Regions from separate parts of the Alteromonas sp. V450 genome, predicted to be linked through region 3. Evidence: predicted binding sites of a transcription regulator. Region 3 holds the regulator's gene; each other region holds the start of a gene.
What was found. The regulator sigma-54, encoded in region 3, starts transcription at its own class of promoters, with help from an activator protein. The targets are predictions, from matches to a motif close to GTTGGCACGNNNNTNGNNT.
Positions count from the first base shown of each region.

Region 1: a site for sigma-54 is predicted at 4,015-4,033, ahead of nirB (nitrite reductase large subunit NirB). Genes of this name have one in related genera too.
Region 2: a site for sigma-54 is predicted at 5,218-5,236, ahead of BK026_RS08400 (PEP-CTERM sorting domain-containing protein). Genes of this name have one in related genera too.
Region 4: a site for sigma-54 is predicted at 2,647-2,665, ahead of BK026_RS06255 (exopolysaccharide biosynthesis protein). Genes of this name have one in related genera too.

Region 1 is NZ_MODU01000004.1:3,981,135-3,989,433, forward strand. Features, by position in the region: gene BK026_RS17615 (nitrate regulatory protein) at 1-1,315, opposite strand, end outside; gene BK026_RS17620 (hypothetical protein) at 1,618-1,905, opposite strand; gene BK026_RS17625 (SulP family inorganic anion transporter) at 2,332-3,897, shown strand; gene nirB (nitrite reductase large subunit NirB) at 4,209-6,758, shown strand; gene nirD (nitrite reductase small subunit NirD) at 6,795-7,166, shown strand; gene BK026_RS17645 (nitrate reductase) at 7,253-8,299, shown strand, end outside.
Region 2 is NZ_MODU01000004.1:1,908,622-1,916,920, forward strand. Features, by position in the region: gene BK026_RS08380 (serine protease) at 1-768, opposite strand, end outside; gene BK026_RS08385 (YdcF family protein) at 836-1,600, shown strand; gene BK026_RS08390 (PEP-CTERM/exosortase system-associated acyltransferase) at 1,626-2,402, shown strand; gene prsT (XrtA/PEP-CTERM system TPR-repeat protein PrsT) at 2,488-5,139, shown strand; gene BK026_RS08400 (PEP-CTERM sorting domain-containing protein) at 5,323-6,213, shown strand; gene BK026_RS08405 (ThiF family adenylyltransferase) at 6,260-7,132, opposite strand; gene BK026_RS08410 (GNAT family N-acetyltransferase) at 7,298-8,299, shown strand, end outside.
Region 3 is NZ_MODU01000004.1:4,128,590-4,136,888, forward strand. Features, by position in the region: gene BK026_RS18240 (spondin domain-containing protein) at 1-515, opposite strand, end outside; gene BK026_RS18245 (response regulator transcription factor) at 847-1,593, shown strand; gene mgtE (magnesium transporter) at 1,605-2,963, opposite strand; gene BK026_RS18255 (HPr family phosphocarrier protein) at 3,138-3,410, opposite strand; gene rapZ (RNase adapter RapZ) at 3,410-4,255, opposite strand; gene ptsN (PTS IIA-like nitrogen regulatory protein PtsN) at 4,331-4,774, opposite strand; gene hpf (ribosome hibernation promoting factor) at 4,788-5,075, opposite strand; gene BK026_RS18275 (RNA polymerase factor sigma-54) at 5,105-6,586, opposite strand; gene lptB (LPS export ABC transporter ATP-binding protein) at 6,660-7,385, opposite strand; gene lptA (lipopolysaccharide transport periplasmic protein LptA) at 7,388-7,933, opposite strand; gene lptC (LPS export ABC transporter periplasmic protein LptC) at 7,902-8,299, opposite strand, start outside.
Region 4 is NZ_MODU01000004.1:1,421,641-1,429,939, reverse strand. Features, by position in the region: gene BK026_RS06270 (ATP-binding protein) at 1-804, opposite strand, end outside; gene BK026_RS06265 (hypothetical protein) at 808-1,032, opposite strand; gene BK026_RS06260 (sigma-54 dependent transcriptional regulator) at 1,048-2,379, opposite strand; gene BK026_RS06255 (exopolysaccharide biosynthesis protein) at 2,854-3,459, shown strand; gene BK026_RS06250 (LysR family transcriptional regulator) at 3,466-4,386, opposite strand; gene BK026_RS06245 (helix-turn-helix transcriptional regulator) at 4,796-5,116, shown strand; gene BK026_RS06240 (PRC-barrel domain-containing protein) at 5,161-5,943, opposite strand; gene maoP (DUF413 domain-containing protein) at 6,097-6,453, opposite strand; gene BK026_RS19630 (hypothetical protein) at 6,861-7,028, shown strand; gene BK026_RS06230 (LysR family transcriptional regulator) at 7,153-7,983, shown strand; gene BK026_RS06225 (DUF2750 domain-containing protein) at 8,022-8,299, shown strand, end outside.

The DNA of each region.
Region 1 (8,299 bases), 150 kb from region 3:
CAATATCTACTATGCGAGTAGCAATGCTCGAGATGGTGGTATTTTCATTCATGGCCTGCTTTTGGAGTCTACGATACGCGTTATTTTCGCTTAACCCGAATTGCTCCATTATGACCAGCTTTGCTCGTCCAATCAGTTTTTGTTCCTGTATTGCGCGTTTAGCCTCGTCGAGCTCTCGCCCCATGTCCTCTATGTGTTGCGCCTGTGAGCGAAGTAAATCATAAAAAGAACGATGGGCAGATAAGGTTTTAGTTTGCTCGTTAAGTGTCAGCGCACTTGTATTGTCCTCTTTCGTGTCCTCTGCTAGGCCCGGCATGCTGGGGTCGAACAACAGCGTGAGGGGAGAGCCATCGGTGGCGTGTTCATCATTAAAGCGCTTGAGTAACTGTTGGTGATTGGCCATTTCATTTTTTGCATTTTCTACCTTCGTGTTGGCCTGTTGCGCTAAGGCTTCAGTAAGTGCTACCTCGATAGTTTGCATTGCATCAATGCGACGTGTTGCAACATCAAACCATACTTCTGATATTTCACCAGAGATAGGGCTACCGTCACCTAGTTGTGCAATCATATTTCTAAGTTGGGCTATATCTATTGCGGCTGGGCTTTTATTGAGTGCGTCCAATGCGTCTTTATGCGCTTTGCAACTGAATTCACAAAAAATACTGAAGTGATGTTCCTGCGCATGTTGGAGGGCAGCAAGCTTTTCACACAGGCGCACATCAAAATGGGTTTCTGCGAAACCAATGGCGCCCCACGCTCGCTCTTGGCCGGCATATTCCTTGGCCTGCATGAAATTAAACAAAGCCACCAACAAACGGGTAATGGTAGGGTCGCTCGCAATATCTGCTGCTTCAAAAATAACGGTAAGCAGACTTGCGACAAGGCGGCTGTAAGCGCGTGTGGATTCTAATGGGGTTAACTGATGGTTGTTTACCTGCTCTCGCAGCCGCGGTAGATAGTCGGTAGCTTGCATGGCAAGGGTAATACTGCTTAACAAACGAGGATTACCTGTGGCGATTTCGTCAGCAAGATATAGAGATTTTAAATGACTTTTTAGCGTTGACTCTGCGCGCTCGCTTGCACTGACATACTGGTCGCGCTCAGCAAAGTAGCGCTCACCCTTTGAAGCAAGAAATATATTACTGGCTCCACGTTCTTTTTGTAATTCATGAATAAGTTCTCGAACGGCGATAACAATACGACAGTTGCTTGAGAGCTGCTCTAGCACCGTAATTTCTGCATGCTTGGCGGCCAGCAAAAAGCGTTTAGTTGCATCACTACAAAGTGCAATGGTCTGTTCTGGTTCTTGAAGCATTAGAGGCCCTGCTTATTTTGATATAAGCACTTCGCTTTTCTTTTATGTGTTTTGATTGCGAAGCTTTGCTTTACATGTAGAGGGTTAAGCAACACTTATGCCTTGTTTATAGAAACGTAACGATGGAAATTGATATAACAGTGAAATTCACTAAGTAGTTGGTATTATTTGTTTTTTATCCATTGCACTAGGGCTGTAGGGTGAAAAAGCCGATTGAACGTCTGACTAAATGAGGGAGGGCTAGCAGGGTTGCATTATTATGGTGCAACCCTGCTGTTGTGCTTGTAGCAGGCGTCGTTCAGTTAGCTTCGCACTACGCGAAGAAACCAACCTACAAACAGTGAAATTAAGAAGCCGAAGAAGGTAATCATTGTAGTTATGGTAAGCATTTGCCCAGAAAAGTCAGCATTCTCGCCAGTGTGCTCGCTAACTAGCATTCCTGAAGCCTTAAAAATAAACAGTGCAGCGACAGAAAAGAGCAAAATAACCGCCGTAGACATAATCGTGGCTTTCCAATAAGCCTTTGGCGACACCCAATGAATGGCGCCTGCTACAAGTACGCACAAAATAGTAAGAATATAAGGTACCAATTTAACTCCTCGTTGATAAAGGCTTAAGCCTTACATCGATGCCACGTCATCAAGCACGCTTACCTTAAAGTAACGTTTGATATTCAAAAGAGAAGCGCACAGACGGGCATGTTCAATAAAATACTGTAATACGATGCCATGTAAGCAGTACTTTGTCAGCACAGACTGACAAATAAACCAGATACCGCGTTTGTAAAGCGAGCACATCACTGCAGTTGCTAAAACACAAAGTCACCATTTACAAAGCTTGACTGCATAGTGCAACGCACAGAGGTGTTTTTATTCTGGTAACAATCTATTAAAAGATTTTAAGCTACAATGGTGATAGAATCGCCGAAAATTTCTCCTACCTACTTGGTGTTCTGCTTCAACGCGGTGTACGCCACGGTGGGTTGTTGTGTTTAACATCTTAGCTTCTGAGAGAACATGTTCGATTTAATTACCAGTAAAGACAGCAACGTTAAAAACGACGTGCTATCAGGTATCACCGTGGCGCTTGCCTTGGTCCCTGAAGCCGTAGCATTTGCATTTGTAGCCGGCGTAGAACCCATGATAGGCCTTTATGCGGCTTTCATGATGGGCTTGATCACTTCTGCTATTGGTGGCCGTCCAGGAATGATTTCTGGTGCTACCGGCGCCATGGCCGTTGTAATGGTGGCTTTGGTTGCCCAACACGGGGTTCAGTATCTATTTGCTGCGGTTATTCTGGCGGGTTTGCTGCAAATAATGTGCGGTATCTTCAAGCTAGGGAAATTTATCCGGCTGGTGCCATACCCGGTGATGCTGGGCTTTGTAAATGGTTTGGCAATCGTAATTTTCTTGGCGCAATTAGGCCAGTTCAAAGTCACTAATGCAGCGGGTGAATTACAATGGATGGAAGGTACACTGCTGTATTGGATGCTAGGGCTTGTGGCATTAACCATGGCCATTATCTACTTGTTACCCAAGCTAACTAAGGCCGTGCCGGCGTCGCTGGTGGCAATTATTACGGTAACCCTGCTAGTGCACGGACTTGACCTGGAAGCACGCACGGTAATCGACTTCGTTCGCGACTTGCTACCTGCTGACCAGCGCGATAGTGCAACGCTAGCGGGCGAACTTCCTAGCTTTGCTATTCCTATGGTGCCGTTCACCTGGGAGACTTTCATGATCATCTTACCTACCTCAGTGATTCTTTGTTTAGTTGGCCTAATTGAATCCCTTCTTACTCTTTCGCTAATTGATGAAATGACAGATACCCGCGGGCGCGGTAATAAAGAGTGTGTTGGCCAAGGTGTTGCAAATACCGTAAACGGTTTCTTCGGTGGTATGGGCGGTTGTGCCATGATTGGTCAAAGTATGATTAACATTAACTCTGGTGGCCGTGGCCGCTTGTCAGGTATTACCGCGGCGGTTGTTTTATTAGGCTTTATTTTATTTGCAGCTCCACTAATTGAAATGATCCCTCTTGCTGCCCTTGTCGGCGTTATGTTTGTGGTGGTTATCGCTACTTTTGAGTGGGCGTCATTCAGAATTATTCGCGGCGTAAACAAAGAAGATGCCTTTGTACTATTCCTGGTAACAGGCGTTACCGTTATCGCCGACCTGGCTATTGCCGTTGTTGTTGGTGTTATCGTTTCAGCCCTTGTGTTTGCATGGAAACATGCTCGTCATATCGAAGCGAAGTCGCACGTTGATAACGACGGTTGGAAAGTCTATGAATTAGACGGTCCACTATTCTTCGGCTCGGTATCGCATTTCAAAGATTTATTTGATATTGCCAATGACCCACAAGATGTGGTGATCGACTTTAAAGAGTCACGTATTTGGGATTCATCAGGTATCGATGCACTAGATACTCTTGCTGACAAATACGAAGAGCAGGGTAAAAAGCTACACATTCGTCATATCAGCGATGAATGTCGTTCATTGCTTCGCAAGGCAGATAAGTTTGTTGAAATTAACGTAGTTGAAGACCCTCGCTACCGTGTAGCGACAGATAAACTGGCCTAAGGTATTTGGTAACCTCAATGCACCAAGTAAACACAGTTTTGCGTTTGTTTGGTGCAGTACAGAAGTCTGAATATTACTCGTTTTTCTGTAAATTAAATAAAAACAATTGCTTACGGTTTTGGCACTGAACTTGGATAGCTATTAACGTAAAGTGTGTTTTGGTGATTTGTGTCAATCGCTGAAAATTGTGTGATTTATAACACTCCGTAAAATGTGTTAGCCGACCTAAACCGTCGGCAAAATAGGCAACGAAGCCCGCATCAACGAAAGTTGAAGCGGGCTTTTTTTTGTCCCGAAAAAAGGGGAATACCATGACTTCATTGGACTCAAAAACGCAAATTGTCGTCGTAGGCAACGGCATGGTGGGGCATCATTTTGTTGAGCAGCTTCACCAAAGCGATGCCAATGTAGAAATAACCGTTTTATGCGGCGAGTCTCGCCTCGCGTACGACCGCGTTTATCTGTCATCTTTTTTTAGTGGCGCGAGTGCTGATGACTTAGCGCTTACTACACCCGCTCAGTACGCCGAATGGGGCGTAAACGTAGTCACCAATGCCTTGGTAACCGATATAGACCGTGACAATAATAAAGTGACGACGTCGGAAGGGCAGGTGTTTAGCTACGACAAGCTGGTGCTAGCCACGGGCTCGTACCCATTTGTGCCACCCATCCCTGGCAACGACCAAGAGCATTGTTTGGTTTATCGCACCATAGACGATCTACTTGCCATTGAAGCGTCAGCAGCGGTGAGCAAAGTAGGTGTAGTTGTTGGTGGTGGGCTTTTAGGCTTAGAAGCCGCTAACGCACTAAAACAAGCCGGTCTAGACACCCACGTGGTAGAGTTTGCCCCGCAGCTTATGGCGGTGCAGCTAGACCAAGCTGGTGGTAACGTTCTTAAAGATAAAATCGAAGCATTGGGCGTAACGGTTCACACCCAAAAGGCCACCCAAACTATTGAGGCCGGTGATACCTGCCGCTATAAAATGGTGTTTGCTGACGGCACTGCACTAGAAACCGACATGATTCTTTTCTCTGCTGGTATTCGACCTTCCGATCAGCTTGGCAGAAAGTCGGCACTAACACTGGGTGAGCGCGGCGGTATTGTCATTGATAACCATTGCGTAACGTCTGATCCAAACATTTACGCTGTGGGTGAATGTGCGCTGTGGGATAACAAAATCTTTGGCCTTGTTGCACCTGGTTATACCATGGCGCGCACGGCCGTAAGTCATATAACCGGCGGCGATGCCGAGTTCGCTGGCGCAGATATGAGTACCAAACTCAAGCTAATGGGTGTGGAAGTGGGCTCAATTGGCGATGCGCATGAACGCACAGACGGAGCGCTTAGCTACACCTACTTAAATCAGCCCGAGGGCGTGTATAAAAAGCTGGTGGTAGATAGCGAGCAAAAGCATGTACTTGGTGCGGTCCTTGTAGGTGATACTGGTGACTACGACACGCTCCTACAGTATGCGCTTAATAATATCGAATTACCTGAACACCCAGAAAGCCTGATCCTACCATCATCTGATGCGGCACCAGCGTTAGGTGCCGATGCACTACCAGACACCGCGTCTATTTGTTCATGCCTAAATGTGACAAAGGGCGATATTGTTTCAGCCATTGAAGGCGGCTGTTGTAGCGTTGGCGATGTAAAAGGCGAAACCAAAGCCAGCACAGGGTGTGGAGGTTGTGCTGCCTTACTTAAAAATGTTGTGGATAGCGAACTTGAAAAGCGCGGTGTGGAAGTATCAAAAGCCATTTGTGAGCACTTCAACCATACCCGACAAGAACTCTTTCACATTGTTAAGGTAAACGGCATTCGCACCTTTGACGAGCTACTAGAACAGCATGGTGAAGGTCTAGGGTGTGAAATTTGTAAGCCCGCTGTCGGCTCAATTTTAGCCTCGGTGTATAACGACTACATTCTTAAGTCTTCACATCTTCCACTACAAGACACCAACGATATCTACCTTGGCAACATGCAAAAAGATGGCACGTATTCCGTTGTACCGCGTGTACCGGGCGGGGAAATTACGCCAGAAAAATTGATTCTGCTCGGCGAAGTAGCAAAAGAATACAACCTGTACACCAAGATCACAGGTGGCCAGCGCATTGATTTATTTGGAGCGCGCGTAGAGCACTTACCTGATATCTGGGAAAAACTGGTCGCTGGTGGTTTTGAAACCGGCCACGCCTACGCGAAGGCACTGCGTACTGTTAAATCCTGTGTGGGCAGCACCTGGTGCCGCTACGGTGTTCAGGATTCTGTTGGCACTGCCATTGATTTAGAGAATCGTTACAAAGGCTTACGTGCACCGCACAAAATTAAATTTGCGGTTTCGGGGTGTACCCGTGAGTGCGCAGAAGCCCAAAGCAAAGACATTGGCGTTATTGCTACCGAGCAAGGTTGGAACCTGTATGTTTGCGGGAATGGCGGCATGAAGCCGCGACATGCAGACCTGTTTGCCACCGACCTAGATACCGAAACCCTTATAAAGTACATCGACCGCGTGCTGATGTTTTACGTCAAAACGGCTGATCGCCTACAGCGCACATCGGTGTGGATGGACAACTTAGAAGGTGGGTTAGCTTACTTGCAAGACGTTGTAATAAACGATGCTCTTGGCATTAATGATGAGCTTGAAGCACAGATGGATACGGTGGTTGATGCTTATCAGTGCGAATGGAAAACCACCATTGAAAACCCTGAGTCGCGCAAGCGTTTCCGTCAATTTGTAAACAGCGATGCTAGCGACACCAATATTCAGTTCGTTTCAGAGCGAGGCCAGGTTCGCCCAGCTACGGAAGCTGAAAAAGTAGCAGGTAAAGATCAGTTCATTCCTGTCTCTATGGTGTAGCCATTGGCTTATCAACCTTGTTAGGAGAATCAAATTATGTCAGCAGCGCAAAATGTAATGGCGTCAGAACCACAACAAGTGCAATGGCACTATGTTTGTGAGACGAACGACTTAGTGACAAACAGTGGGGTTTGCGCCCTTGTCGACTCACAGCAAGTGGCAATTTTCAGTTTGAAGATAAACGGCGAAACCCAGGTTTTCGCCATTAGTAACTACGACCCTATTGGTAAAGCAAACGTACTCTATCGCGGGCTTCTAGGGTCGATAGGCGGTGCGCCTGTTGTCGCTTCGCCTTTATACAAAGAGCATTACTTTCTAAAAACCGGGCTGTGTAAAGAACACGACGATGTTTCCGTCACGGCTTACGCTGTGAAGGTAGAGGGCGAAAAGGTTTTTGTCGGCGTTTAAGAAAACTGCCTTTACTTGAACGCCCACATGAAAAAGCCTTCTAGCCAAATGCATTCAAAAGCTGTGAAATCGAAAAAGGTAATGAAATGAATATGCCTACACGACAACCCGACATGATGTCTGAACAATTAAGACAAACAACATGCCCATACTGCGGCGTAGGGTGTGGTGTAGATATCAGTTGCAACGTAAGCAAGCGTGCCACAACCCTGGACACTGTTAAAGGCACGCCAGAGCATCCCGCCAATTTTGGAAGATTGTGTGTTAAAGGAACAAACCTGCTTGAAACAAACGACTTAAACGGACGTTTGCTTCACCCAACCATGGCAGGTCAATCGGTGGATTGGGACACGGCCACCGATGTAATTGCGGATAAGATCACCTCTACCATTGCGCAGTATGGCGCGGATGCCGTTGCTTTTTATGTATCAGGGCAGCTTCTTACCGAAGACTATTACATTGCCAACAAGTTTATGAAAGGTTATATCGGCAGTGCCAATATTGATACGAATTCACGCCTATGTATGTCATCAGCCGTTGCCGCCTACAAGCGCGCGTTCGGGGAAGACGTGGTGCCATGCGATTATTCCGATCTGGAATGTACAGATTTATTGGTAATTACGGGAAGTAATACGGCCTGGGCGCACCCAGTGCTTTTTCAACGCATTCAGCGAGCAAAGCTGAAAAACCCTGATATGAAGGTCATTGTTGTTGACCCGCGCAAAACCGAAACCTGTACCATTGCCGATTTACACCTTCCATTAAAGCCAGGTAGCGACGTGGCGCTATTTAACGGCTTACTCAGCTATGCAAACGCACAAGGTCGAATAGACAAATCCGCCGTTGAGGCCTATGCCGAGGGGCTTGATGAAACGCTCAGTAGTGCAAATGCTTTAACGTTAGACGACGTTGCTAAAGTATGCGACCTGGACATTAACAGCATTAAGGCCTTCTTTGATGCCTTCTGCAAAGCCTCTAGCGCAATTACTTTTTATTCTATGGGCGTAAACCAGTCTTCTGCTGGTGTGGATAAAGCCCAAGCTATTATCAACTGTCACTTAGCTATGGATTTAATTGCTAAAGACGGTTGTGGCCCGTTTTCAATTACTGGCCAGCCCAATGCCATGGGAGGG
Region 2 (8,299 bases), 2.2 Mb from region 3:
GTTATTCCTTGCCGCCAAATTGCGCAAATGTTTTACTGGAATAGCATAAGAAATACCTGTGGGTGCACTCAGCGCGTATTCCTTGCCTTTTTGCGCGAGTACTTTGTTAATAATACCAACAACTTGCCCTGTTTTCTCACTATATAGCGCGCTCCCACTATTTCCCGGATACGCCGTTGCATCCAGTTGATAAATTAAAAAGCTTTTACGTAATCGCTCTAGCAAATCAGGGTTGAGTTCTCTTGCAGAGTTTGCTGGCAATGCATCGGGGGTTACTGCTGCTACAAGCCCGCCATGCGTGGCTGGGTATAAACCTAAAATAGCGCCAATGGGAAAGCCGGTGAACGCAATTTTACTGCCGGAAGGCAAAAGCGTGTCATCAGCAAACGTAAAATTGCTGGGCAACGACATTGCTGCGTCTTTAAATTTAAGAATAGCAAGGTCGAAAACCGGGTCGAAATCAACGAGCTCGACAATATGAACGTCGAAATCTTTTCCTGTTCCCGCCATTACAACGCGATGCTGAACCGTGTTGAGGGACAACTCCTCACTTACCACGTGATGGTTCGTAGCAATATACTTTCCATTACCAAATACAAACCCTGTTCCCTTTAATTCAACATGATTGCCACGAATTGGCGTTAGTGTACCCACACCAACCACGCTAGGCGTGATGCGCTTAACCACATCAACAAGTTCTTGTGCAATTGCAGAAGCACTCATACTGAGAAAAAGTGCCAAAAAGGCGAATTGTTTAAAATTACACATAAATTTCCGGTGGCGAAGAAGCGTTGAACGTTGTAAAAAAGATATATGTCTTGAAATGGAATTTCAAATGCTCAGTTCCATCGCCAATTATTTTACCATGCCGTTACTTTACCCATTCCTGCTTATTCTTTCAGGCGTGTATTACGTATTTTCTTTTAAATTACTCAAGGCCAAATGCTGCCTTATCGCTGGATTGTTCTTACTGTTTCTATTTACACAACCACTGTTTGCCACCTTGGTGGTGCGACCTTTAGAGAGCGCTGCTGTAAAGCCGTTCGACAATGCGCTCAACTCTACGATTGTTGTTATGGCCTGTAATTACAGGCATGAACTCGCCATTCCTTTTGAAAGCAGATGGACGAAGTGCTCTACCGACAGATTATTGAGAGCCATTGACATCTATCAAAGAACAGGAGATAACATTATTGTAGCAGGGGGAAATTTTGGCGATTGGCCGAATGCCTATTCACACTATGCTACCATTTTTTTAACCGAGTTTGGCGTTAATCCAAAGCACATCATTGCAGTTCCTAGCGGGTATGATAGCGAATCTGAGATACAGGCAATCTTATCTCAACTCTCAACGCCAGCGGTAACATTAGTAACATCAGCAAGTCACATGAACAGAGCACAATTTTTCTTCGAATTATGTGGAAAAAAGATAGAAACAGCGCCAACAAACTATCTATCGCTGCCCAGTTCAACGCTTGCTTTGTCGCTACCGTCTTCGGAAAGTTTGACTATAATTAAACGCGCACTACATGAATATTTAGGTACTGTTGAACAGGTAATAAAAAAAGAACTGGGTTTATTTAAAGGTTACTGCGGATAGACTCAATGAAAAAAACGGGGCGACCATGGATAGAAATAATGACGTAGAGACGATAGCTTCACATTTTGCCTCTTTTTTTAAACCAGATGTATCTAACGCTAAAAGTAGTGTTGAAGCGTCGTTTGCCATACGACATTTAGTTTACGCAGAAGAGTTAAAACTAGAGCCCGAAAACGAACGTAAACTTGAAACCGATGAGTTCGACGCACAATCTATTCATTGTTTAATCCAACATGTCGCTACGCAGCGTTTTGCTGGTACCGTACGTATAATTCGTTCAACGTCACCAGCAGAAAAGCTCCCTATAGAAAAATACTGTGAGCACAGTATTTCTAACGAGCAACTTCACCCTTCAAACTTTGCCAGAGAAGATATTGTTGAAATATCCCGATTAGCCGTACCAAGTGAATTCCGGCGCCGCCAAATGGACCAATTCGATGGCGCAGCAACGGGCGGTATCAACGAGGCGACCTACTCTGAAAAAGAGTTGCGGTGCTTTCCCTTTATTGCGATAGGACTCTATTTAACTGCAACTGCAGTGTTAATGCAGCACAACATACATCATTGTTACGTAATGGTTGAGCCTCGCTTGGCGAGAAGTATGCGGCTGGTAGGACTCGCCTTTGAACAAATTGGCCCTGTTGTTGACTACCACGGGAAACGTGCGCCTTTTTTCATAAACCCAATGCAGGTTAGAGATGCGCTTCGTCCAGGGTTCAAAGATTTGCTGGAAACTATTATTGATAAAATAAAGACACAAGATAAAAGCGACAACCGCTTAATACACTCACCCACACCATAGTGAACGTATAGACAAGTGAATTTAAAAATGTCTTTCAAGTAATAACTACTGATGTTGGGAAGGGATACGAGAAAAAGGAAGCCTTATGAAAACACAAATGGTTGTAGCAGGATGCGTAACAATATTGTTAGGTTGTGACCCTCTGTCTAGCCCCCCTTCCCTTGAAGATGCAAAATATGCAGTTCAACAAAACGACAACGAACAAGCCATTATTCACCTTAAAAATATAATACAAGATCAGCCTTCGTCACCCGAGGCAAGACAGCTATTGGCCAAAATTTACTTCGACATTGGGCACTACGCCGGCGCAGAAAAGGAATTTCAATGGGTGCTTGGCACACAGCCAAACAATGAAATTGCTAAAAAAGGGCTGTATGAATCTCTCTTTTTCCAAGACAAATTCGAGCCCCTTTTAGAAGCAACTGAACAAGAACATAGGCTGTCGCCGGATCTTCAAACACAAGTTTACGTTTATCGCGCGGTTTCTCACTATGAACTTGGCAACATAGGAAATGCCAAAAGCGAACTTGAAAAAGCGTCTGATATTTCAGAACAAGCCAAATTTGTGACATTAGGCAAAGCGGTGGCTATGCGCGAAAACGAGAACACGTCTGACGCTTTAGCACTGGTAAATAGTGTGTTAGAAACGGAACCAAATTTTCATGAGGCCCGTTTATTACAAGGGCAACTGTACGCGGCAGACAATAACTATGCGCAGGCAGTGAAAAGTTATGAACGCTTTCACAATGCATTTAATTTGGACAACAAAGGAAAATTACTGCTAGCTGATGCGTATGTAAAAACGCAAAACTATGATGGTGCTCGCCCACTCATTGATGATTTATTAAAAGTGTCGCCAAATCACCCTTATATCAATCTTTTGAAAGGTGTTACTGCGTTTAACAACGGTAACTTTCAAGCGAGCATTGGCTACTTTGATACCACACTTGAAAGTGACCCCTTCAATATTGCCGCAAAAATGTACGCCGGAACGGCTGCATATCGCTTAGGTAACCATGAACGTGCTTATGAATTCTTAAGCCCAGTAGCGGAATCATTAGAGCAAAGCCACCCTGTACACAAAATGTTGACCGATATAAAGATCAACTTGGGGTATACGGTCGAGGCCTTAAACGATTTCAACAAGTTAACACTTTCCAATGTTGATGAGTCGCAATTGTTGTTCAAACTTGGGGCAGGCCTTACTGAGAAAGGCATGCTAGATGAAGTTAAAGACCTTCTAAAGAAAGCCGACGAGTGGAACCTAAACGACAGTCAATCTTTGAAAAAGTCGGGTATTCTGAAAGTAAGCGTTAACGATTTATCTGGCATTACAGATTTAGAGACGGCCTATGCGAAAAACCCAGACCCCACAACGCGAGAAGCTTTAATAAAAAGTTATTTATTCGCAGAACGCGGGGAAAAGGCAGAGGCTCTTGTAGAAAACTGGCTTGAAAATGAGCCACAAAATGTAAAGGCTTTGAACATTGCTGCGTCTGTTTATATCGCTAACAAAAAAGCAGACAAAGTAAAACATGTGCTGGATAGAGCGCTAGCCATTGCTCCTGATAACGTGTATTCGGTGAACTATTTAACTACCCAAGCACTTGAGGAAAACAACACTGAACTTGCCATTACTTTGCAACGCAACCTTGCACTTAGCAAAAATGGAACCAGCGACATAGTATATCGCTACTATTTACTTGAAAAGCAGTTTGGAGAGGCAAAAAGAGCGCTATCTATCTTTGCTCAAAAACACGAAGAGCAGCCCCAAAACTTAGAAATAACAACGAAATATGCGCAAGCACTGTTGAATGAAGGAAACCTAACAAAGTGCATTGAAGTGATAGAAGATGCAAAGTCAAAAGCAGATGCACCAGATATGTTTTGGCAGCTTTGGGCAGAGGCTTATTTAATGCAACGCAAAGAAACACAAGCGCTAAATATTTATAAAAACTGGAAAGCGCTTGCCCCTGGAAATATGAAGGCATGGTTATTTCCGATAATGCTTCGTGATAAACAGCAAAATTTTAAACAGGCATTATTTGAAACCGATAAAGCCTTGGTAAGGTTTCGTTCGTCAGACAGACTTCAACTAATGCGTATTCATTACCTCATATTGACTGGAGATATAGTAAGTGCACAGCGTGCTTTCAGGCTTCTTGCGCCTAGCGCGGAAAGCGTACCAGAATACGCAAGTGTTGCAGGGCACATAGATTACGCAAACGGCAACTTTTCTGACGCCATAAACAAACTAACGCAATACTATGACTATGCCCAATCGCCACGAACTGCGTTAATCATCTCTAATGCCATGTTTAACAATGGGCAGAGCAAAGAAAGTTTAAACATTCTTGAACAACACCTTGAACACGACCCGGCTAATTTCAAAGTCAGGCTCACACTTGCTCAAAAATACGCCAACATTAAAAAGCACCAAAGCGCCATTCAACACTATACGGCGCTTAATGAACGCTATCCCAACAATGTAGTTGTGCTAAACAATTTATCATGGCAGCTACTGCTGGAAGGCAACGCAGACGCAGCTAAATCTTTTGCCGAGAGCGCATTCGACCTAGCGCCAGACAACCCCACGGTGATGGACACTTATGGATTAGCATTAATGAGAACCGGCGAGGTGGCGAAAGCGGAAAAAGTGTTGCAGCAGGCGTTAACGCTAGCGCCAGATAAAAAAACCATTCAGGAGCACCTAAAACAGGCCCAATCGCTTTTATAACCCGTTTCTTGTGTCGTATTTTTTAACACTGATACATTAGCTAAAAGTATAACATGCTAAAAAATAAGCACTTAACACCATGGCACACTTTTAGCTTACTATTTAATCAGCACAGATTGCATTTCGTAGTTTGAAATATACAGCTGTCACGCTTTTAATAAATTACGATTAAGGAACTTAATTATGAAACTTAGATACATTGCTGCCGGCGCTTGCATCCTTGCCGCATCAGCAGCTGTTTCTGCTGACGAGTTTTACGTTGACGTAGGCGCCGATATGGGCGGAAACGCAAATTACGCTAACGGCCCAACAACCACTGGATGGTTAGAGCAGCTTCAATACCAATACAGGTCAGTTACTACCGCAGATTGTCCAGTGCCATTGCTGACATCAGGCTGTAATATTTCAACTACAGGTGGACTAGATTTAAGCAGCACCGTTGCTGTTGCCAACAATTCTGTTCAATTAAACAAGGTAGTGGGTACAACGCCTTCTGAAGATTTCGATGACGGCCCTAGTTCAAATGGCTTGAATACGCTAAATGGTTTTAACTTAACGTTTTCATTCGATTTAACCGGTACTATTTCAGGCGACGATCCACTTAGCCTAGAAACAGACTACACTGCGGGCGACGTAACGTTTTACTACTACGATAGAGCCTCAAGAGCGGCGGGCGCCCTATCAGGCAACCCACTAGATGTGTATAAAGAGTTATTTACATTCAATATCTTTAACACAATTCAGTTCACTGGCGGCCCTACTCTTTTTGGTCAATTAACCTCAGTAGGTAGTGGCCTGATAAATGGTGTTGAAGCAGGCGATGTGTTTAATCTTGCTACTGGATCTTTTAAAGATTTAGTCGACAACATGGCTAACGTTCTAATTAAATTAGACTTTAACACCGACATTACCGAAGTAACCATTGCAGACAACGGTGATGGAACAAGCACGCTAACCGGAACCCATTCAGGCGGTTTCGCGGTAACCAATGTGCCTGAGCCATCAACAATCGCGTTGATGGGATTAGGTTTGTTAGGCATGGTAGGCGCTTCGCGTCGAAGACTTAACAAGTAATTTTACATAGTGATTTAAAAAGCCGCTTTAGAAGCGGCTTTTTTTGTTACTGCTTGTCACCCTTTGCTAACATGCGCTTGAGGTACCAGCACATAAAACGCTGCTTCCAATGTTTATTTCCACCCGGTCTGTGAGTTTTTATTAACGTATTGCGGTAGGCATCAAAATGTAAACCGTAAGGCGCATGAATGACATCCCCCCTGCCCAACAATAACTTCAACGCATTGGTGCACAGCACCCCCGCGGCAAGCGATATACCCATACACGTTGACGGCACCTTTGCGTCTTTTTTAGTAAAGTTCACGCTCGAGGTTCTTACCAAATAATGACGTTGCTGCATGCTTGGTGACATACCCACTACAAACCTCACAATTTGATCTTCAAAGCTATGCCCCTCTAGACAAAAATACTCTTCAAAGCTCATTTTTCCAGGAACAAAACACATGAGCGCAGCGCCCATCCCCATAGGCGCTGCTGAAATGGCAGGGATACCTTTTTCATAGCAACGTTGAAAGACTTTTCGTCTAATATCAACGCTGAAAATATCTAAGCTGTCGACATACAAATCGACACCATCTAAAAACGCGTCTAAGTTATCTTCGCTAATGCCTTCGGCAAAATTAGTAACCGACGCTGTAGGGTTTATCGCCCGCAGGGTATTTTCCATAACTTCAGATTTAGGTTGCCCAACCGTATTTATATTTGCACCAGCTTGACGGTTAAAATTAGCAACATCGTAAGCATCCATGTCTGATATATTAAAGTTACCTATACCTAGCCTAGCGAGAACAATAGAGTGATCGCCCCCAACACCGCCTAACCCCCCTATGGCAACTTTAGCGTTTCTCAATTGCTCCTGTTCTTCAGCTGTAACCCAACCAATATTGCGTGAGAACGCATCGTAATAATCGAAATCCATTTTAATTGCCTTTTAGAAGTGGAAGGTTTTACTATTTATAGCACTAAATTTTAGATAATTTCTCCTTAATATTCTTTTTCTCACTTCAGACCTATCGCGATTCGTGAACCGCCATTGCCTATTGCTATGAATCCATCTATTCTGTGCTTCCAAGGAAAATAATTCATGCACAAGAATGCACAACCCATGACGTCTCTTTCAGCAACCTCAGCGCCATTAAAAAAAGAGCAACTACCAGAATTGCTAGCGCAATGGACCAAGCTAGAGAAGATTTCGAGTAAAAGCTTTTTCACCAGCTGGAAATGGATAGGAAGCTGGTTAAAAATGCTAGACTACAAAACAAATGTGGTCACCGTGTTCGACCATGACGAAGTCGTCGGTTTGGCGTTTTTCAATATACTAAACGCTAATCGCCCATTTCACGTGTCTGCACAGCTTTGGTTTAACCGCACCGGTGAAGACGCGAAAGACCAAATTTGGCCAGAATACAATGATATTTTGTGTGCAAGAGGCCGTGAGTGGGCAATAAGAGCCGTTGTGTTACAACATCTTGCTGATAAATATCCGCAGCTAGATGAGTTTATTCTTGGGGTTAGCAGAGATGAAATTTTCGAAACCCCTACTCCGCGAACGCTGTTCCCGAGAATTATTTGGGAAACGCAAAGTTATGCTAGCCTGCTAAGCGATACATTTTCAGATCTTGATGTATATTTATCGACACTGTCTCGCAACACGCGTCATCAAATAAGGCGCACGCTAAAATTACTGGGGCAGCGTGGTGAAGTGAAGCTTGTAAAGGCACAAACCAGCGACGATGCACTTGAAATGCTTGAATGCGCCGCACAGTTGCACAGGCAGCGTTGGCCTGGGTTAAAAAGTGGTTTTAACAACCCTTATTTTCAACGCTTTCACCATGAACTTATTAAAAGAAATTATAGCTCTGGATGCATCGACTTGTTGTGCTTACAGGTGAACGAGTCTCCTTTATGCTACCTCTATAACTTTAATTACGACGGCTACGTTTACTTTTACCTGTCAGGTATAGAATACGAACAAGACAACAGGCTTAAGCCTGGATTACTCGCTCACGCTATGGCCATAAGCCACTATGCTTCAAAAGGTTGTCACACCTATGACTTCATGGGCGGGCAAGGGCAATACAAGGCG
Region 3 (8,299 bases):
TTTAATTCGTCGTTTAACTCTGTACCGGCGTCGTACGCGTTTAAGTAGTAGGTATAGGTACCTGGTACAACAGGAATTTCAATGCTATCCATGCCAACAAAGGCATCATTGGTTGGAATAAGCATAGAGAGTAGCGAGAGCAAAGGCTTGTCCATGGTATCAAATGTGTAACTCAATGACGCTTTCGGGGCCAGTAAGCCGCCGAATCGGTGCCATGTATTAGTGCCGTTATCGGTATCTGCTGGGCCGAGTAACGCTTCAAAGTTTGCTCCCGCAGAATCAGGGTTTTGCTCATCGTCAATAACGCCTGCTTCAGCTAACCAAGCCAGTGCTGATGAAGCGGGTTGGCCTACTTCGAAAGCATCGACACTTGCCTCGTGTGCAATAACCAAACGGGGTGTGAAACTTTGTGCCTGCGTTAAGTTAGTGATTTCTATGTCGAGTGTGATGGCCTGACTGGCAGACATTGTCGCTAGCGATAATAAAGTAGCGCTAGTAAGTGAAGCGAATTTCATTGTTCTTGATCCTTTTTCAATTGTAAGGGCAACGCTTGTAATGCACTTAAAAATTTAGGGCAGTGGAAATGACAATTCATCACAGAAGTATCACAAAATGAGCACAGATTTTTGTCGAAAAATAACGGAAGTAATAAATAAGAAGGTGAACATTAGAGTGTTTTTCTCTCCTTGTTGCGCGTTTATTGTTTAAGCGCTGATTGCAAAAACAACGCACCGGGAGAGTATTTTCGGTCGAAAGATAAACGTAGGTGAAAGAAATTTTTTACGAAAATGGAATAATAAATCAACTTTTCCGGTCATGTTCTTATCGGCGCATAAGGAGAGGACCATGATCTTAGTAATCTACAGAGCGAACGCGTTTCAACAAACCATCACTCAGTGTTTGAGCGAGCAAGCATTTTTGTATGATGCCGTATCAAGTTTTAATACGGCGGCTTCTTTGCTCAGCATAAAGCACTATGCGCTGATCATTGTTGAAGTAGGGGCTTGCGCAGACTGCCTTGCTAGGATTGAGCTACTGGTTAAGCAAAATCCAGATAGCTGGATCATTGCCCTCGAAAGCCAAGATACTCTTTCCTTAGAAGTAAAAGCTGATGAAGTTGATTATTTTGATGCTGGTGTAGATGACTTCCTAAAAGGGGCATTCAACGAGCGTGTGTTTTTAGCACGCGTTCGCTCGCATATGCGGCGTAGCATACCTATTACGGATGCTAAAAATCAATCCAGTAACGTTGTTGACCATATTGAGGTGGGACCGCTACAGATAGACCAGCGCTACCATAGCGTTATGCTAAATGGCCAGACCTTGTCACTCACGGCACGTGAATTTGCTTTGCTCGACTATTTTTGCCGTCATCCAAACCAAGTATTTTCTCGAAACCAGTTGTTGAGCGCCGTGTGGGGGTATAATCACGAAGGTTACGAGCACACTGTTAACACTCATATTAACCGTTTACGAAGTAAGTTAGATAAAGTCACTAGCATGCAAAATGCAGGACAACTTGTACAAACTGTTTGGGGAGTAGGCTATAAGCTCAATGTCTCTGGCTACGTGGCTAAAGCGCTTAGTGCATAAACGTGTCGCGACTAGATCAAAAACAACGTTGCTGTCCCTAGAAAAGCGAAGATACCAACCACATCAGTGATTGTGGTAAGTATAACGCTTCCAGCTAGCGCAGGGTCTATTTTGAGTCGCTTCATGATCATGGGAAGAGTAGCGCCTGCAAGTGCCGCAGCTATCATGTTAACCATCATTGCAAAGGCTATGATTACGCCAAGCATATAGTCTTGTTTCCACAGTGCAATTACAGAAGCAATGAGTACAGCCCATATAGCGCCATTTAAAAATCCGATGGATATCTCTTTACTTATTAGCCACCGCGAGTTACTGGCGTTCACGTGCCCAAGTGCCATACCACGAATGACAAGAGTTAACGTTTGGTTGCCCGCAACGCCACCCATACTAGGCACAATAGTATTGAGAATGGCCAAAACGGCTAGCTGGCTTAGCGTCGCCTCAAATAAATCACTCACCATTGCAGCCATAAGCGCGGTAACTAAATTAACAGCGAGCCAAACGGAACGGCGTTTAGTACTTTGCATTACCGGAGCAAAGGTATCTTCATCATCCTCAAGACCAGCCATACTCATCATAGAGTGCTCTGCATCTTCGCGAATAATATCGACGACGTCGTCGATTGTTATTCTTCCAACCAGCCTATGGTTTTCGTCAACGACAGGGGCAGATAACCAATTATAGCGCTCAAACAGGCTTGCAACTTCGTCGTCTGGCATATTAACGGGTATTGCTTCAGACTCTGTGTCCATTACATCAGATACTTTGTCGTCAGTATCTGCGGTTAATAATCGTGTAACTGGTACTATACCAACTAAGTTGTCGGTACGATTTACTACGTAAAACGTGTCAGTGTTCTCTGGTAAATCACCTTTTAACCGAATATAGCGCAACACTACGTCAACAGTAACGTCAGGTCTAAGCGTTATTGTATCGGTATTCATGATGAAACCGGCAGTTTCTTCACCATACGATAACGCCTGCTCTGCACGCATTCGATCTTGCGCATCCATCGAATCTAATATGTCTGCAAGCACGGTTTCAGGAAGACTGCTGAGTGTCTCCGCTAAGTCATCGGTATCCATTTCCTCTAGTGCATCAACCACATTGGCCGGTAGCATTTTCGAGATAATACCGTTACGCACATCGTCCGACAGTTCTTCTAAAATATCGCCGTGAAAGTCACCATCTATGAGTTCCCACAGTTCATCTCGGGTGCGGCTTGGACTAGATTCTAATATGTGTGCTACATCAGAGGGAGGAAGTTCAAGTAACAGCTTACGTACAGACACGAATTGCCCATTAATCAACGCGGCATTGATTGAACGTAATTGGGTTTGTACGTATTTAGAAACGAGCGCTTCTGCCATAAAGGGATATTTCCGCTAAGTCATCGATATATAGAAATAGGCAATGGGGCCTAAGAACGCGTGCTGTCCACAGTTAGAATATCGCACTTATGATAAAACTGTTATGACAAATCGGCTTATTTTAAGACATCATCCTCCGACTGCTGAATTATTAATCGGCTTTTTGTGCTTCACCTATTCGTCTTCGTTGAACCTGCCTTCTATTAAAGACTCTATGGCTGACATTGCGGCTTCAGCATCGTTGCCGTTAACAATTACGTCAACTTGCTCGCCTTGATGGCTTTCAAGCATCATAAGGCCTAAAACGCTGTTGGCATCGGCTTCTTTTTCACCTTTTTTAAGCACAATTTTCGCATCGAACTGATTGGCCAACTGCACAAGCAGAGTAGCAGCTCTCGCATGTAACCCTAACTTGTTAACGATTGTAAGTGTTTTTTGAATAGTCATTACTGGTTAAGTTCTCGATGGCGAATTTGGACGTCGGGGTGAAGTTCGCCAAATGTTTTAGATAAGCTTTGAGCGATGTAGACAGAACGGTGTTGGCCGCCTGTGCAGCCAATTGCTACCGTTACATAACTGCGATTGTTGCGCTCTAAGTGCGGTAGCCAAGTAGTGATAAGGTTTTGTATCTGCCAAACAAACTTGGTCACAACAGGCTGAGAGCCAAGAAAAACTTCGACGGGCGCATCCAAGCCCGTTAAATGTTTTAAATCGGGTTCCCAGTGTGGGTTAGGTAAGAAGCGCGCATCAAACACATAGTCTGCGTCTTTCGGGATCCCGTGTTTAAAACCGAACGATTCAAACACCAATACGAGCCTAGAACTTTTCTTTCCTAATATTCGTTCACGTATAAGCTCTGCCAATTGATGGATGGTTAGTTTGTCGGTATCGAGGTATAGGTCGGCTCGTTCAACAATAGGCGCCAGTAACGCTGATTCTGCTTTTATCGCCTCAGATAAGGACTTATTGAGTTTCGCCAGGGGGTGTAAACGCCGTGTCTCGCTAAAACGCTTTACAAGCACATCGTCGCTTGCATCTATATATACTATCGTCATTGACCAAGAAGACGGTAAATAATCCAATATCTCAACAAGATCGTTTGGGTTTTTAGGTAGATTGCGCACATCAATACTGACAGCGACTTGGTCGTATTCATCAACAACAGTGTGCGTTAGCGTAGGTAGAAGATTAACCGGAATATTGTCTACGCAGTAGTAACCTAAATCCTCTAACGCACGCAAAGCGACAGATTTGCCAGAGCCTGAGCGGCCACTGATAATTATCAGCTTCAACTGAATTCTCCCTTTAAACGCTACCTTTCCCGAGTTAGCGATTAGAATAGTGGCAAACTGTCTTTGCCCTTCACATTAATTTAAGGCTTTAACAATATCGTCGCTGGTCGTGGCGCGGCGTATGGCTTTAATCGTTTCTTTATCGCTGAGTTTACCTGCCACCGTTGCTAGAGTTTGTAAGTGGCCCTCAGTTTGATCTTCTGGAACTAACAAAGCGAAGAAAATATCAACAGGCTTTTCATCTAGGGCGTCAAAATCAATTGCTGGTGTACTTGTTACTACAATAGCAATCACTCTATCTAGACCGGCAAGACGACCATGTGGAAGGGCTATCCCGTTGCCAATTCCGGTGCTGCCCATACGCTCTCGTGCCAATAAGCTGGTGAGCACGGTAGCTTGTTCAATGTTTTGGTTATTTTTTGCTGCAATTTCAGCGATTATTTCTAAAATTCGCTTTTTACTATTACATTGAACCGCACACTCGGTGCGGTCCAAACTTACGATGGCTTGTATGTCCATACTTGATTAACTACTAGTGTTTTTTAAGTTTTTCCTTATGCTTGATTACCTGCCGGTCGAGTTTATCAACCATGCTGTCAATCGCCGCATACATGTCGGTATTTTCTGAGGATGCAAATACTTCAGCGCCACTTAAATGAACGGTCGCTTCCGCTTTTTGGTTTAATTTTTCAACGTTCAGGATGACATGCACATTAGAAATGTGATCAAAGTGACGTTCAAGTTTGCTGAACTTCGTATCGACATAATTACGCAAAGAGTCGGTGATTTCGACATGATGACCAGTTAGGTTTATTTGCATATTTCGTCTTCCTTATATTATTAAGCCAATTAAATAAGGCTTTTGCGTTGGTTCGACGGCGGGATCGACAAAGACTCCCGATATTTTGCTATTGTTCGCCGGGCAACTTTAATGCCTTGTTCGGCCAACAATGAAGCAATCTTGCTATCACTCAGTGGTTTCGCCGGCTTTTCTGCCGCCACTAGCTTTTTAATTAGTGCACGGATTGCCGTGGAGGAACACTCTCCACCTGATTCTGTTGCTACGTGGCTTGAGAAAAAATACTTTAACTCGAAGATACCGCGTGGCGTATGCATATACTTTTGTGTTGTCACACGTGAAATCGTTGATTCGTGCATGTCTACCATTTCTGCGACATCGTTAAGCACCATTGGTTTCATCATTTCCGGACCGTGCTCAAAAAAGCCCATTTGTTGCTGCACAATGCAGTTCGCAACCTTCATCAATGTTTCATTACGTGACTCAAGGCTCTTGATGAACCATTTGGCCTCTTGCATGTGTGAGCGGATAAATTGCGAGTCGCTACTGTTTTTGGCACGGCGGCTCATGGCTGCGTATTGCTGGTTTACGCTTAGCTTTGGCAGACTGTCGGGGTTCAGCTCAACCACCCAACGGCCATTTTTCTTTGTTACTGAGACATCAGGGATCACGTACTCTGGTTCTTTAGTAACTAAAGCACTACCTGGTCGAGGATTCAAGGTTTGAAGTAAACGCATTGCTTCACGTAGCTGGTCTTCTTTTAAACGACTCTTACGCATTAGCGTGCGATAGTCTTTGCTGCTCAGTAAGTCAGAGTACTCTTCAATCAGTTGTTTCGCTTCAGCTAGCCAGGGCGTGTCTTCAGAAAACTGACGTAACTGCACCATAAGGCATTCTTGAGGTGAGCGAGAACCTGATCCAATAGGGTCGAACATTTGAATGCGTTTAAGTACACACTCTATTTCGTCCATTTCAATTGGCTCTTCCATGTCATCGTCGTTAACCGCTTCTAAGATCTCGTCAAGCGTAACGGTTAAATAACCTGATTCGTCAATAGAGTCGATAATTGCCGTAGCGATAGCGCGGTCTGTATCTGAAAAATGAGTGAGGCGCATTTGCCAAAGAAGATGTTCTTGAATGTCTTCGGTGGTCTCGCCTTGGAAGATTTGTTCGTCGTCGTTAGACGGGCCTGGCGCCGGCGCAGAAGATGCAGAGTAATATTCATCCCACGTGCTGTCGATTGGCAGCTCATCGGGAAGGTCGTTCTTCTCAAGCGCATCGCCTGCTTCTAGGGTATCACTTGAGGCAGAGGCGGTGGCTTCAGGCGTACTATCGTCGTTGTCGATATTGTTTTTTTCTAGCTGAGGCTCGTCTGGGCTTTCTTCCACTTCTAATAGTGGATTAGAGTCGAGCGCTTCTTGTATCTCTTGCTGGAGATCAAGCGTAGAAAGCTGCAGCAGTTTAATCGCCTGCTGTAGCTGAGGTGTCATTGTGAGTTGTTGGCTAAATTTTAGCTGTAAAGATGGTTTCATCTACGTCTTATTTAAATGCTCTAAATTGAATATACCAGAGCTAAACTGAAAAATGACAATTCGGTTACACTAACTATAGCCTGAATTGTTCGCCTAGGTATACATCCCTTACTTTCTGATTACTTAAAACCTGTTCCGCCGTTCCTTGCGCAATAAGCTCGCCATGACTAACAATGTACGCTTTCTCACAAACATCCAATGTTTCGCGTACGTTATGGTCCGTGATAAGAATACCAATACCCCTATCGCGAAGATGTTGTATTATCTTCTTTATATCATTAACTGATATAGGATCAACACCAGCAAATGGTTCATCAAGCAAAATAAATTGAGGTTTCGCTGCAAGTGCTCTCGCTATCTCAACGCGACGACGCTCCCCGCCCGACAAACTCATCCCTGTACTATTACGTATATGGTTAATATTAAATTCATCAAGTAGTGCGTCGGCTTCTTCTTCTTGCTGTTGTGAATTCAAATCTTTACGGGTTTGAAGAATGGCCATGATATTTTCATGTACAGTAAGCTTTCTAAAAATAGAGGCTTCTTGTGGAAGGTAGCCTATACCGCGGCGTGCACGTTCGTGCATAGGTTGATGGGTAAGTTCATTGTCATCAATCTCTATCTTACCTTTATCCAAATTAACCAGACCAACAATCATATAAAATGTAGTGGTCTTACCAGCTCCGTTAGGGCCAAGTAGCCCGACAATCTGCCCGGTAGAAACGGAAAGGCTCACGTCGCGAACGACCTGTCGAGATTTATAAGCTTTAGCAAGGTTTTTAGCGCTCAAAGTTGCCATTGCTATTCATTGTCCTCGTTGTCTTTCTTAGACGATGTTTTACGAATGGTGTCAGGGGTAAATACTGTAGTTACACGACCTTCACCATCCTTACCAGCGCCACCCGTTGCAAGCAATTGTTCAGTAACCATATCGAACGTAATTTTATCGCCTTGCACCTTACTGGTATCTTGCTGTAGCTCAGCATTACCCGCCAGAGAAATAGTGCGATTAATTACTTCATAGCGAATTTCATTGGCTTTCGCTGATACTGGTGTACCATCTTCTAGTGATTGAGAATAGCTTGCAGGGTTGCCACGGGCGATAAATATTTCACGGCCGCTGCCATCTGTAGCTATTACTTCTACTTCATCAGCTTCTATTAGGAGTGAACCTTGAGTAATGAGCACGTCTTCCTTGTACAAAGCCGTTTTGTTTTTACCATCAATAAACTGGGTATTTGACCCTATTTTTATGGGTTGTGAAAAATCTTCTTCACTGGCTTGTACCGCACCGCTAGCGATGGCAAGTAGAAGGCTAGTTGCTAGGGGAATAAGTGGTTTGTACATGATCTAAAAGCTCGTATTCTTGTTTGCGTAAGTCTGCATTGAATCCATTACTTAAAATAACATACTGCGTGCCCAGTATTTTAACCGGTTGATCAGATGTCATTTGCTTGTTCTCTAAGTTTATTTGAATATATTCGGTAGTGATATTTTTAACAAAGTCATTGTCAGTTTTGTTTTCAATCGTTACCGCTTTTTCGAGTTGAATCAACTCGTTGTTATACAGCGTACCTTCCTTAGCGGTAACAACCCACGGAGCATTCGCATTATCCGTATAAAGTGTATATCGGGGTTGTTGAAAGAAAACAAAGCCTAACTGGTCGTAGTGCTCCATAGATTCTGCAAACACTTTGTGGTTAAGCATACCGT
Region 4 (8,299 bases), 2.7 Mb from region 3:
CTCTTGTAGGTCGTGGGATGCGACAAACGCAAAGTCTTCTAACTCTCGGTTACTTCTGGCAAGTTCATCGGAATATATGCTGAGCTCTTGTGTACGTTCCGCTATTCTGGATTCCAAATCTTCGTTAATAGCCTCAAGATCTGCTTGGTACTTTTCATGTTCTCTGGAATTTATTTTTAACAACAGAAAAACCGTTATGATAAGTAACAAAGTTGTTGCTGCAGAAATGATTAGCGTGTTGACAGAATCCCTTCGAAGGCTCATTAAGTTTGCTAAATGCGTGCCCTGCATGTCTCTTTCAGACTCATCAATTTCGCGAAACAAAGTTTCAAATCGACGATACAACTGAATGCCCTTATCGCTATGAACCAAATTTACGGCTGTTTGCTCTTTTCCCTCTTTGATGAGTTCGACGACTTCGATTACCTCGTTAACTTTTTGCTTAGTAAGAGAGAGAAGTTCGCCTATGCGTTCAGATTGATTGTTGATATCAGAAGAAAATGAACTCACTTCTACTTCATCCATCAATTCGCTGATTACACCTAGGGTTTCGGTATAATCAGCAAGATAATTATCGTCCTTGGTAAGCATATATCCACGCTGTCCAGACTCAACCCTTAACACCGCAACATGTAGACGATTCACTGCATTTATTACACGGTTGGTAGTAAACAACCGTGCCTCTAAGGCAGATAAATCGTTAAGTGTACTTACCACATAAAACGAATTAGCGGTAATGACGACTATCACCAAGACAACTAAGATGATCCAGCTGTAAAGGGATGAAAGTACCTTTGTTATCATCGTTTATTCCGAAATATTGTCAGCGAAAACTGAAGTCATCTCCGTCAGCGTGTTGCTGCAGTCTTTAGCGCTACTTATTATTTTATCTAACGACGCAAGCGCCTTCTCGGGCGGTACTTCGCCGTTAATAGCCATCTTAACCAGCTCAGCTTGCATCGAAATTCTATTAAGAGGTTTTCGCGCATCATGCACAAAAACACTCATTTTCGAAAACTCGTCTTTTGTCATACTCACCTCGCCAAACTAGTCTTCTTTGCTTAAATCACCGTAAGCGTGGAGTCGGTTATAGAGCGTTTTAGTGCTTATGCCCAACATATCAGCTGCCATTGTTTTGTTTCCGTTAACTTTCTCCAATGTCGCGTAGATGAGCTCTTTTTCTACATCTTCAATGGTTCGACCTGCCTGAAGGGCAGGGGTCGTGCTTTGTTTTTGTGCAAAAGGAGACTCAATTGTTTTTGGCAGTTCAATATCACTTTGTTCAGGGTCGCTCATTATTGCCGCGCGGTGAACAAAGTGACGAAGTTCACGTACATTACCTGGCCAATCGTAAGCTTGGAGGGTATCAAGCTGACCTTCTTTCCATTTAAAGTTCGCACCATTGTCTTTGTTAAATTCGTCAATAAACGTTTTTGCTAGTAAAGGAATATCTTCTTTACGTTCCCTTAAAGCCGGAATGGTAATGGGGAACACTGCCAGGCGGAAATAGATGTCTTCGCGTAGCACCTTGCTTTGCGCAATCTCTTCCATAGTACGGTTTGTCGCAGAGACTACGCGACAGTTAACTGGAATTGTTTTCGTACCCCCCACTCGGATGACCACTTTATTTTCTAGTACTCTAAGAAGATTAGGCTGCATGTCTATCGGCATTTCTGTTATTTCATCGAGAAAAAGAGTGCCACCTTCAGCTTGTTCAAATACCCCTTCTTTGCGCCCTACCGCACCGGTGAAAGCACCTTTTTCGTGACCAAATAGTTCACTACCTATCAATTCTTTTGAAAAAGCGCCACAGTTCGTCGCTATATAAGGACCCTCACTTTCCGACGCGCGGTGAATAGCCGCTGCAACAACTTCTTTACCAACACCGCTTTCCCCTAAAAGCATTACGTTAGCACTGGTTTTACTCACCCGAGAAATGAGCTTATACAGTTCTTTCATTATTGGAGATTCTCCAATGAGGAGATCGAAGTGTTTTTCTATCGTTTCTTTCTCGTGGGCATGTTCCTTTGGCTTACCACTTAGAACAGCTTCAATTTCTTCACGTTGGATCGGTTTAACTAAATAATCGATGTTTGGGCCACAAAGCCCTTTAATTACCCCTTTTACTGACGGATGCCCAGTGATAAGGGTTATACGGGGGCGCTTTGGAAGTGCGTCGAGCTCATTAAACAAGTGTGCGCCACTTCCATCCGGTAGCATAAAATCAAGCAGCACATGGTCAAATGTTTCTTTTTCTAGCCAATCTCTCGCTTCGGCAAGTGTCGCGGCAGTAAGTACTTCATGGCCCAGAAATTCAATTATGGTACATGCAACTTCAGTAAATTCTGTATCGTCATCGACTAATAATACGGTAAGCACTTTGATTTCCTTTTCTAGACATTCACCAAGGCACACCGTAAATGTGCCGGTAGGTCTGATTTGTTATATACGTTTGCTAACATTACCTTTTGATTGTAAATCAATTTATTGACGGTGTTGCTAGTTCTTTGCTGTAAAAAATACTTAGTGAAGAAAATATACGAAATATCAAACCTTTCAGATTGAATATTGTAAACCTTTCACCATACTGTGAAACTTGTACAGCAAAAAGCATTCCTTTTTTCTATATAATTCAAAGAATTGTGCTGTGGCATATATTTCGCTTTGATTTGTTTTACAAAGACAGTGCGTCTGTCTTGCGAATCTAGCCTTTTCGTTTTGCTTTTAAAGCAATAACGCGTTGAGTTACTTGGTGACAAGTCACATTCAATCGAAGTGTAATTGCAAAAGGGCTGCGAGTCTGTTGGGTAACTATTTATGTGACTAAAATCTTAATATAGAAAGGGAATTGGCATGTGGGTTAGAAGATCCGAACGTTCAATGACGCTGTACGAACTGCTTGGCAAAATGCAGCCGCGCACTCGTCAAGACGTTTTTGTATTCTCCCAGTTTTGGGATGTGATGGAAAAACGGGGTTTTGGGCCTATGTTAGCACTCCCTTCGTTTATTGCGTGTACACCGATTGGTGCTATTCCTGGGGTTCCTTCTTTAGTGGGTGGGACAATTTTACTCATTGCTTTGCAAATATTACTCGGCCGTCGTAATCCGTGGCTCCCGCAAAAAGTACTAAACCTAGAATGCGACGCAGACCAACTGAGAGTAATGGTGGAAAAAGTAAAGCCAACTGCGGTTCGTATTGACCGGTTTCTAGTACCTCGCTGTTTCTTTATGAAACAACCGGTTTCTCGTTCACTGATTGCGCTTTGCTGTGCTGGTTGTGGTTTTGTAATGGTTCCGCTGGAGTTAGTTCCCTTTATGGGGCTGGTACCTGCGTTTGCTGTTCTTATTATGGCCATAGGAATGACCACAGATGATGGTGCGGTTGCGTTGGTTGGCGTTTCTATCTCGCTTTTGGGATTTGTGTTCGGAGCGCAAAGGCTCGCTGCGGTCCTTGCCTAACCCTTTTTAGCGCCCTAAGCCATCCATAAAGGCAGACGTCGGAAGGTTCATTGTTTGATAGCGGAGCTCTCCAATAAATGCCCTTGCGGCAGGACCTAACGCATCACCATCTTCAAATGAAAGGTACAGAAGCGCCTTTCGCAGTGCAGCGTTGTTATCAAGTGGCAAAGGGATCAGTGTTCCATCTTCGATTTGTTTCCCTATTATCGCAATAGGGAGCCACGCAAACCCAAGCCCTTGAGCAATAATATCTAAAGACGTTCTAACATGGCTTACTGTCCACCGCTGCTCAGCGCCTAACCAACCGACATCAGCCTTGCGTTCTGCGGACGAGTCTCGTACTACAATTTGCCGATGTGATTTTAAGTCCTCAAGTGTCAGTGTCCGACCAAGCTGATGAAGAGGATGGTTTGCATGTGCTACAGCCGCGAACTCTATCTCACATAAGTCTTCGCTGAAGCCGTTGGGAAATTCAAAAGGAGAAATCCCTAAATCTACTTTACCTGCCGAAAGAAGTGAATTTGCTCCACTTAGCACCGTTTCTTCTATTTCTATCCTAAGAAGAGGATATTCTGCAGAGACTTTGGCAAGAACATTATAAAGTAGCTCTGATGGAAAAATGATGTCAACGGCAATTCGAAGTGTGGTTTCTGTACCTGCCTGAAGACTCGACGCAACGGCTTCAATTTTATGAGCTTCGTTGAGCAGAAAATCGGCGCGACGGTACATCAACTCACCTTGTTCAGAAAGCTTTACTTTTCTTCCAACATTTTCAAATAGCGTTACACCGATAGCGCTTTCAAGCTTTTGCACGGCATGGTGAACGCTTGATTGACTTTTGTGTACTTCTGCGGCAGCTTGGTTAAAGCCACCAGCATCAACAACCGCTTTGAACATTCGCCACTGTTCTAATGTTGACTTAAGCATCTTACGCCCTTGATTTAACGTATTTCTCGTCACTACATTAAAAAAAATTGATGTTATTTACCAGCAATTTCATTGACCACACGGCAACGAGCTGCGGTCCGTTTTTGTCTTATGCGCTCTAATTTCAACAATTTTAGCCAATTAAACCGTTACTGATGGTTGGCTCACCGCATGCCTTACTATGGCTGACAACACTGAGGTTTGCCTCGATATTCTCTATTGTATTTACTACAACAATTCACATTTCTATGCAGCGTCACTGTCTGTCATTTTCCTTCGCTTTTGAAACCTTTTAACGCGCTACCGTTAAATTCATCGCATAAATTGGCAAGTTAACAATATTTCTTATACTTTTGTATAGTAACTGAGTTATTTTGCTGTTGGATTATTTTACAGATAGGGAGTGCTTATGTCCGAGGATATGGTAATAGGTTCAGGTGATATAATGGAGCATGCAGCGGAAGCTGAAATATTTCTTAAGCAGTTTGCAAACAAGACGCGCCTGATGGTGCTATGTTCCTTGCTCAAGGAAGAAAAATCCGTAACAGAGCTCTTGGAGGTTATAAGCGTATCACAGCCAGTAATTTCACAGCATCTTGCGTTATTGCGTGAAGCCAAAATGGTAGCAACGAGGCGAGATGGGCAGACTATTTACTATCGTCTTGCCGATGAAAGGGTCAAGCGTCTAATCGCGCTTATGTATGAATTTTTTGTAAGTGGTGCTAATTGATAACGCCAACGCTCGTGCTAACGAGCGTTGGTTATAACTACCAATTAGTCTCTAATTGCTTGCAAGATTGTTGATACGTAATCAGCGTCGTTCAATTTCTCTTCCTCTATTTGGGGCCTCGCCTCAAGTTCATCATGGCTTAAATCAATGTCGACACAATGAGCAGCCCAATCTATTTGTTTTATGTCACACGGGAGAAGCGCTAGCCGTTTCCCTCCTGGCAACCAATTGTTGGTATCAACAATGAGCAGAATGATTTTCCAGCTTTTTGTGTCGACGATGAAGCTACTTATGTGACCTAAGTTGCCGTTCGTTGTTGCGATTTCGTAACCATTTATTTCATTGCAAGCACGAAGGTGGTTTTCCATGCTGACATTGTCTTTAGTTTCAATAGTTTGCTGCGCGTCCACCAATTCGTTGGGATGTGCAAATTCTCCCCACGCACCTGGACCAACCCAATAATAGCCATAACCAAAATACTTGAACAAACTTTCTTCGTATTCGCGAGAGACGGGTTTGTGTTCATCAATCGAGGGGCTGTTTTTAATCGTGTTTACCGACATGCTGATGTGTACCATTTCATCGTCGACATTTATCTTTGATACTGATATCGGAGAAATTACAACCTTTCTACTGAGAGGCAACCATGTGTTTGTGTCCGCTACTAAATAACGAACAACAAAAGTTTGGTCGTCAAATAATATGTCTCTTACGCCACCTATTGCGTCATCCGTTGCTTGAATTGAGTAATGGGTCAATTGTTTTGAACTGATTATCATCTCAACGCCTCCGTTGCTTGGGCTGGTTTGAAAGTAATATGAATGCATAGTCGCTATCATTGATAGCGTTAAGTGTAGCCATACCTAAACATTTATTCATTTTGTTCTATCAGAGTCACGTAAGAGATCAATAATCAGTACAAACAAAAAAGCTCACCAACGGCGAGCTTTCACAAGATAGCGCTTGTTACGAAAGAAATACTAAGCTACGTCAAATTCTTCATCTGAGAAATCGTCATCATAATCTGACTGATTGCTTGCACTGCTGTGCAGCGTGTAAAAGTGTTTTTTACCGCGAGCTAACCGCACATATTTAGCCCACGCTTTTTCTAAATTGTTACTTGGCTCTACGTTGCCTTGGATAAAACTTACAAAATGTGATTCATCTTCACTTTCCGGCGAGAGTTCTCCACTTTCTAACCCGAGTAATGTCCTGCCGTAATTCGTAAGGATATCAGCCTCGGTTATACTAAAGTCACCAGACTTTCGAAATCCGTAAGGAAATTTCTGGCGGTCGATATACGGTTTTGCTGATAATCGAATTGCTAATGTCTTCATGTTGTACCCAACGAAATGTAATGTTCAGCGCACTTTTAAAAGAAATAAAAGGGAAGATAAAACAAAAGTTTTTTTCCTTATCAATAAAAAATTTTTTATTAGCACGTTACGCTTACAAAACAAGCAAAAAGCGCTAGGAATAAGCATGCGCGATTAGCTTAATCTTTGATTTGATATTTAATAAAGTGTTGATTTTTTAAGGGCTTAAGTTGAGCTGGTGCGTGTTTCAGCTGTACGGCAAAACATAGATTTTTTATAAATACGTCCGATGAACGTTAACCTTGCGAGTTCGTTATACTCAAATTTACAATCCATCAAAATTTCTTATCGCAACGATGATTAAAAATCGTTTTCTATTTTTAAGCTAAAGTCAATAATTGAAGAGTGTTAACAACCAAGAGAAGTCAATGAGTAAAGACTATCGTTACCAGCGCGATGAATGGGACCCGGTAGAAGAGGAAGACATTCACGCTAGAAAGCCAAATGCCAAACGTCAGAATAATGTTAAGGCAAAGCAAAAGCGTGATTTGCAGCGACGTGAAAAGCAGCGTCGATTGCAACACGAAGATTATTAACCCGTCGAGTTGGTGAAAATTTGATTAAGCGTGCCGTTTATGACGGCGCGCTTCTGTGCTTTTGTATTAAGTTGCCGTATCATCGAGGTCACGTTAATTTCATTCTGACCGGTTTAATACAAGCATGGACATACGCTTTCTCACCACCTTCATCGAGGTTGCAAAAACGCGCCACTTTGGTAAAGCGGCTGAAAATTTATATCTCACCCAATCTGCAGTAAGTGCGCGGATAAAACTGCTAGAAGAGTATTTCCATACAACGCTGTTTATTCGTCAACGTAATAGCATTCAACTAACGCAGTCTGGCGAAAAATTGCTGCCCTACGCACGGCAGCTTTGTGATACGCTGAATGAAGCGAAACAAGAGCTGCAGATTCAATCTTCTGAATATGTTGTGTGCGGCGCCACGCAATTGGCCAGTGAACTTCTGTTACCGAAAATATTAAGTCATTTACATAACGCATTTCCTGATTGGTCGGTTAAAGCTGAAGTGTTAACACTTGATGCCTTGTCTCGACAACTTCACGAGCGCGTTACAGATTTATCTTTTTCTACAGAGCCGCTCAAGTCAGAAGAAGTGAATAGCGAAGTCATGTTAGAATTGGGGCTTGCGCTATTTAGGGTGGGGAATGTATCAGATGATATTGACGCAAATGATTTTGTCGCAATAGATTGGGGAACGAAGGCGCGAGATTGGCTGTTGACTACTTATCCGCAATTGCGCGACGCCAAGCTGCGGACCAATTCGCTTAACCTTGCATTAAATAACCTCCAAAGGGAAGGCGGTTTAGCTGTTTTACCTACCAACGTTGCCACACAACTACCTACGTCAGTTAAATTAACGTTAATTCAATCTATTGATTCAGTATCATTGAAGGTATACGTGCATACTATGAAACAAGTAAGACGCGTTGGGTTATCGCAAATTATTGACAGCGTGTCTTGTGCTTACTAAATCCACCAAACGGTCTACCAATTTTAAAAAGAGTAAATATGTCATTGAATCATCCATTACTTGAAAAAAATGCGTTTCAACGGTTAGAAGAAAGCTTAGCCATTATTAAATCGTCGCAAACACTATACATACTTAAAGACGAGCATGGGTGTGTCATGCTCACAACCGATGAAGAAGATGGTGTACCAGTATGGCCAGAGGCGAGTTTGGCATTGCTATGGGCGACGGAAGATTGGTCTGATTGTGAAGCAATGGCGATATCTACGTCTGAATTCTTAGAGAAATGGGTACCAGGAATGACACAAGATGACTTGAT